DNA from 3 places in the Aureimonas sp. OT7 genome. Region 3 is predicted to be linked to each of the others. Evidence: predicted binding sites of a transcription regulator. Region 3 holds the regulator's gene; each other region holds the start of a gene.
What was found. Region 3 encodes LexA, which represses DNA repair genes until DNA is damaged. Its sites were predicted from a motif close to TGTTCNNNNTGTGTTCNG; they were not measured.
Positions count from the first base shown of each region.

Region 1: the regulator LexA is predicted to act here: its motif matches at 1,063-1,080, upstream of IGS74_RS06910 (putative DNA modification/repair radical SAM protein).
Region 2: the regulator LexA is predicted to act here: its motif matches at 1,097-1,114, upstream of ruvC (crossover junction endodeoxyribonuclease RuvC).

Region 1 is NZ_CP062167.1:1,432,769-1,435,037, reverse strand. It holds gene IGS74_RS06910 (putative DNA modification/repair radical SAM protein) at 1-1,047, opposite strand, end outside; gene IGS74_RS06905 (autotransporter assembly complex family protein) at 1,354-2,269, shown strand, end outside.
Region 2 is NZ_CP062167.1:3,465,960-3,468,228, reverse strand. It holds gene IGS74_RS16585 (serine hydrolase) at 1-1,022, opposite strand, end outside; gene ruvC (crossover junction endodeoxyribonuclease RuvC) at 1,162-1,725, shown strand; gene ruvA (Holliday junction branch migration protein RuvA) at 1,722-2,269, shown strand, end outside.
Region 3 is NZ_CP062167.1:2,736,446-2,738,714, forward strand. It holds gene glp (gephyrin-like molybdotransferase Glp) at 1-712, shown strand, start outside; gene lexA (transcriptional repressor LexA) at 795-1,523, shown strand; gene IGS74_RS13090 (ComEC/Rec2 family competence protein) at 1,465-2,269, opposite strand, start outside.

The DNA of each region.
Region 1 (2,269 bases), 1.3 Mb from region 3:
GGATTTCGTACCGAAGCCGGGAACCCGCAGAAGCATTTCGCGGTCGGCCCGGTTGACGTCGACCGGGAACCGCTCCCTGTTCTTCAACGCCCAGGCAAGCTTTGGGTCGATGGCAAGATCGAGCATGCCATCCGTTCCGCCGGCGACGATTTCCGAACGCTCGAACCCATAGAAGCGCAACAACCAGTCGGCCTGGTACAGCCGGTGCTCGCGCATCAAGGGGGGCCTCGCCAGCGGCAGCCGGCTGGACGAATCCGGAATGGGCGAGAAGGCCGAGTAGTACACGCGCTTCAGCCGAAACGAGCCGTAGAGATTTTCCGAACGCGCCAGTATGGCGTCGTCGTCCGCCCCGTCGGCCCCGACGATCATCTGCGTCGACTGCCCCGCCGGAGCAAAGCGCCTCGGCCTGGTCTTCGCTTTCTTTTCCGGCTCGCTCTCCTCGATCTTCAGGCGCAGATGCCCCATGGAGCGGCGGATATCGCGCGGCTTCTTTTCGGGTGCGAACTGAGACAGGGCGATATCCGTCGGCAACTCGATGTTGACGGACAGGCGGTCGGCATAAAGCCCGGCCTCTTCCATCAACTGGGGTGAGGCCTCCGGAATGGCTTTCAAATGGATATAGCCCGCAAAATTATGGTCGAGCCGCAGGGACTTCGCCACGCGCACCATCTCTTCCATCGTATAATCGGAGTTGCGGATGATTCCGGAGGACAGGAACAGGCCCTCGATATAATTCCGACGATAGAAGTTGAGCGTCAGATCGACGACTTCCTCCACCGAAAACCGGGCCCGCGGCACATTCGACGAATGGCGGTTCACGCAATAGACGCAGTCGTAGATGCAGAAATTCGTCAGCAGGATCTTCAATAGCGAAATGCATCGTCCGTCCGGTGCATAGGCGTGGCAGATGCCCGACCCCTCGGTGGAGCCGATGCCTCCGCTTTTCAGCGAATTGCGCTTGACCGACCCGCTCGACGCACAGGAGGCATCGTATTTCGCGGCGTCGCTCAAAATGGCGAGTTTGTCGAGAAGCGTCGTTCGGGCCATGCTCAAAGCATATACCGTTCGCTCTTTGTTCTATCCAGTGACCGATTGTCGCGCAACACCGGTCAAGGCGGTTAACGGGCGGTTAAAGCCGCACGCAGCCCTTGTGGAGGCGGCTTTCGCAATGGGTGCGCAGATGCGCGCACTGTGGCGTAAGTCCCACAAAAGCCGCAAGGAATGCCCCCGGGTGGCCGCATCGTAGGTTGTCATTTACCGCATCCCCGGCATTTTACCGGATGCGCTCGGGGGAGCGTGCGGTTTAAGGGGGAATGTCTCAAGCATTCCGAACGGCGGAAAGTGATTGCGAACGTGCCTCTGCGTAGAACGGGCATCGTCCTGACCTTGATGGCTTCCACGATGTGCTCCGCCCTTCTGGCCGGAACGCCATCGGCGCATGCCTTCGAGCTGTTCGGCTTCAAGTTCTTCGAAGGCGAGGATGATTCCGAACCGGTGCTCGATCCGGTCAACTACTCGGTCACGCTGACGCTCACGCAGCCTGTCGACGGGCTGGAAGATGCGATGGAAGCCGCATCCACGCTGATCGCCGACGAAGACGAGCCGGTATCCGGCTCGCTCGGCCTGCTGGCCAAGGCGCGCAACGACCGCAAGCGGCTGGTTGCCGCCCTGTACGAAAATTCCCGCTATGACGGCATCGTTACCATCCGCATCGAGGGGCAGGACATCGCGACCCTGCCGCCGGACACGGCGTTCAATACGGCGGGTACGGTGCCCGTAACCATCACCGTGGAACCCGGCCAGCTCTACAAGGTCGGCCGGGTTGCCATCACCACGGACGGCCCCCCCGTGGTGGACCCGGCGGATTACGAGTTGACCCGCGGTTCCTCGGCGGACTCGACGCGGATCCTGTCGGCGCAGAACCGCATATATCGCGATATCGAGGATACGGGGCGCCCCTTCGCGGCCGTCACGCACCGGGACGTCATAGCCGACTCGGCACGTGGCGAACTGGACTACGAATTGTCGCTGTCGCCCGGGCAGCGCGTTCCCTTCGGCGTGACGAGCGTCAAGGGAACCCAGGCCGTGCGGCCCGGCTTCGTCGCCTACATGGCCGGCATTCGCCCCGGCACGGTCTATTCCCGGCAGGAGCTGGCCGACGCGCGCGAGCGACTGTCCAAGTTGAACGTCTTCTCCAGCGTCAATGTGCGCCCCGCCGATGGCCAGGTCGCCGATGGGACGCTGCCGGTGATGGTGGAGGTGGCGGAAC
Region 2 (2,269 bases), 730 kb from region 3:
ACCTGCTCGGCCACGATGCGGTGAAGCTGGCGCACATAGCCGCTGCGGCCCGAAGGCTGGGACTCGTCCGACGTGATGGCGATGGTGAGCTCCAGGTCCGGGATGACATAGATCATCTGGCCGCCATAGCCCCAGCCATAGGTGCCGTCATGGCCGGCGAAGCGGGACAGGAACCAGCCATAGCCATACGCTTCCCCGGTGAAGCGCGATCGGGTGCGCGGCGTCCAGCTTTCGTTAATCCAGCCTTGCGAGACGACGCGCCGGCCCTCCGCATCCAGCCCGCCGCGCCGGTAGATTTCGCCGAAGGCCAAAAGGGCGCGCGGCGTCATGGCCGTCTGATTGCCGCCAAGGTCGATCCCCTGGGGATCGCGTTCCCAACCCGAGACGGTGGCTCCTGCCGGTGACAGCCACTCCCGCGCCAGTTGCCGCGTGGGCTTGCCGCTGGCGCGCGTCAGGATTGCGGACAGAAGATGCGTCGAGCCGGTGGAATACAGCATGGCGCCGCCCGGCTCGTCCGTGAAGGGGCGGGCCAGTGCGTCGGAAACCCAGTTGCGGCTGGCGATCCAACCGCCGTAGTTGCTGCCCGAGGTTCGCTCCAGCCCGGCCTGCATGGACAGGAGATGGCCGATGGTGACATCGTCGAGGCGCGGGTCGTGATCGGCGGGGAACGAGCCGGACAACACGGTCGCGATCTTCTGGTCGGTCCCCTCCAGAATGCCCTTGTCGATGGCGATGCCGACAAGGGCCGAGATGACAGATTTGGACGCCGACTTGATGTTGGTGGCCCGATCGGTCCGGTTGCCCCGGAACCCGCGGTCCAGGACGATCTCGCCCTTGCGGGCGATCACGACTGTTTCCAGGGGCTGCAGGGCCTCGAAGGCGCCGGACAGATCGGCAATGCCGGGGGCGGCCGTGGCCGGCCTTGCCTCCCGCACGTCGTCCGGCACGGCGTCCTGCGCGGCGGCGGCATGCGGTGACGCCAGCATGACGGCGATGGCGAGCGTGCGGATCGTCGGGAGCATGGGGCGTCGTCCTTCGGCAAGTTCCGACCCGGCATATGTCGTCTGTCCGGCGGCATTGCGACCGCCCGAATGAATGTTTCTCTTTTGTTCACTCTTGCGCTTTATCGAATCGACCGATGTGCCTATGAATGGAGAAGATATGGTCCGCCCGAGGCAGGAGAGCGTCATTCGCATCATCGGCATCGATCCGGGGCTGCGCCGTACGGGCTGGGGTATCGTCGAAACCCTTGGAAACAGCCTTCGTTTCGTGGATTCCGGCACCGTCACCTCCGACAACAAGCTTGATCTCGCCTCGCGCCTGCGGCAGCTTCATGACGGTCTGGCGGAGGTGATCCATCGCTTCAGCCCCCACGAGGCCGCCGTCGAGCACACCTTCGTGAACAAGGACGCGACGGCCACCTTGAAGCTCGGGCAGGCGCGTGGCATCGCCATGCTGGTGCCAGCCCTTGCCGGCCTGCCGGTATCGGAATATGCCCCGAACGCCGTCAAGAAGGCGGTCATCGGTGTCGGCCATGGCGAGAAGACCCAGATTCATATGATGGTCAGGGTTCTGATGCCGAAAGCCGTCTTCGATACGGACGATGCCGCCGATGCGCTGGCCATCGCCATATGCCATACGCATCAACGCCAGTCGGCGACGGCGCGGCTTGCGGCACTGGAAGCGGGACGCGACAGGGGCGTCCTGGCAGGGGGCAGGGTTTGATCGGTAAACTCAAGGGTACGGTGGACGAGATCGGCGGTGACCATGTGGTGGTCGACGTCCATGGCGTCGGCTATGTCGCATTCTGCGGCGCACGCACCCTGTCGAACCTGCCCGGCATGGGAGAAGCGGTGACGCTGTTCATCGAGACCATCGTGCGCGAGGACATGATCCGCCTTTACGGCTTCGCCAGCGATGCGGAGCGCGGCTGGTTCCGCCTGCTGCAGAACGTGCAGGGCGTCGGGGCCAAGGTGGCCATGGCCGTGCTGAGCACCTTGTCGGCCGGCGACCTCGCCAATGCCGTGGCCCTGCAGGACAAGGCCATGGTGGCACGCGCGCCGGGTGTGGGCCCCAAGGTCGCCGCCCGCATCGTGGCGGAGTTGAAGGACAAGGCCCCGGCTTTCGCCACGGCCGGCGATATCGATGGCTTTGCCCTGAAGCGCGACCTTGGCGACGGCGTGGCCGCCGGGGCGGTGGCCGACGCAGTGTCGGCGCTGGTCAATCTGGGCTACGCCCGCGACCAGGCGGCCGGCGCCATCGCAAGCGC
Region 3 (2,269 bases):
CCCGCAACTTCCCGTCCGGCGTCGGCCGCGCGTTGCGATCCTGGCCACCGGCGACGAACTGGTGATGCCGGGCGAAAGCACCGGCCCCGACCAGATCGTGGCCTCCAACGGGTTCGGCCTTGCCGCGATGGTGGAGGCCCATGGAGGCGAGGTGCTGGACCTCGGCATTGCCCCGGACGACCAGGCCGTGCTGGAGGCCCGGCTTGCGGAAGCAGAGGATGGCCGCGCGGATGTCGTCGTGACCATCGGCGGCGCCTCCGTCGGCGACCGGGACCTCGTCGCTCCTGCCCTTCGGGCGCGCGGCGTGGATCTGGATTTCTGGAAAGTCGCCATGCGCCCGGGAAAGCCGGTCATGGCCGGGCGCAAGGGCGCGCTGCGGGTTATCGGGCTGCCGGGCAACCCGGCATCCACGATGGTGGCCGCAACCCTGTTCCTGCGGCCCCTCGTCCGCTGTCTCGCGGGGCTCGGCGCCGATCCGGGTTTCCAGCACGGCGTCCTGTCGGCGGCCATGCCGCAGGGCGGCGAGCGTGCCGACTTCGTCCGCGCCCGGCTGCACCACACGGCAGAGGGCCTGCCGCAGGTAGAAGCCTTGCCACGGCAGGACTCCTCCCTTCTTTCCATCTACGCCCTTGCGGATGCGCTGCTGTACCGCCCGCTCGCCGCCCCCGCCGCGCAGGCCGGCCAGGAATGCCTGTTCATTCCCCTCGATTGAGGCGCCATGAAAGCTTGCAGAACACAACTGGAACAGCTAGGTTTGTTCTGGTTTTGTTTTTGATCGATTCCGGGGGCGGCACGTGCTAACGCGCAAACAGCATGATCTCTTGATGTTCATTCACGAGAGGCTGCAATCCGCCGGCGTCCCGCCTTCCTTCGACGAGATGAAGGACGCGCTCGACCTTCGGTCGAAATCCGGCATCCACCGCCTGATCACGGCCCTCGAGGAGCGTGGTTTCATCCGCCGCCTGCCCAATCGGGCGCGGGCGCTGGAAGTCGTCAGGCTACCCGAGTCGATGGCACGCGGCGGCCGGGCCGCCGCGTCTGCCCCGGCCCCTTCCAACGTCGTTTCGCTTGCCGAGCAGTCTGCTGCATCGGGTCTCGCCGCGCGCCGCCGGGTTGCCCCCGCCGCAAACGATGCCGATGCCGGCATCAGCGTCCCCGTCATGGGCCGGATCGCGGCCGGCGTACCTATATCCGCAATCCAGAACAACACCCATAGCCTGACACTGCCACCGGACATGATCGGCCCCGGCGAACATTATGCGCTGGAGGTTTCCGGCGATTCGATGGTGGAAGCCGGGATTCTGGATGGGGATACGGTCGTGATCCGCCGGGTGGATACGGCAACGCCGGGCGATATCGTGGTCGCGCTGGTGGATGACGAGGAGGCAACCCTCAAGCGGTTCCGCCGCAAGGGAACCGCCATCGCCCTGGAAGCAGCCAACCCCGCATACGAAACCCGGATATTCAGTTCGGACCGTGTGCAGGTGCAGGGGCGGCTGGTGGGTCTGATACGGCGTTACTGACAGTATTTTCCGCCGTCCCGTCGGTTTGCGCTTCGCCACCCTTCTTCCAGTATTCCGGCCATGCCGCCAGTCTGTGCACGTTCCATTCCTGCGGATCGGCCGGGATGGACGGCGTCAGCACGAGCTTGCCCCCATCACCGCGGGATATTGCAAGGGAGCCGGTCCGGCGCAGGCTGCGCAAGGTGACCAGCGTTGCGCCGCCGTTCGGACACCGTCCACGGCGAAGCGCCCGCGCCACAATCACAAGGTCTGCCTGCGCGCAGAGCCTGTCCGTCTCCTCTATGGAGTCGGTCCACGCCAGCCGGATGCCGGATGCGGTGGCAAGCTGGCAGGCAGGCGGTTCGCATGGTATCGGCCCATCCGCGTCGGGCGGACCGTAGCGGCGTTCCCACTGGTCGGCGATGAACCGGCCTGGACGCTTGCCTAGATGGGCAAGCCCCCCGGGCGCAACCAGCGCGACCTTCATGCCATCCTCGAAGATCAGGATATCCGGCGGGGCTTGCCCACCCACGGCAAGGTAGCCGCCCACGATAGCCGCCGGCAACGCCAGCCAACGCAGCGCGCTGGCCATGAAGCACGCAAGAAACAACGCAAGCGAGAGGGCTATCAGTGACGCTGCGGGCAAGGCCATGCCGCCCTGGTCGGGGAAGGTCTCGGCCAGAAAGCGCGTGACGACGAAGACCATGGACAGCCCCCATCCCATGACATGGAGGAATAGCGCGTCGAGGCCGAACGGCATTGTGAGC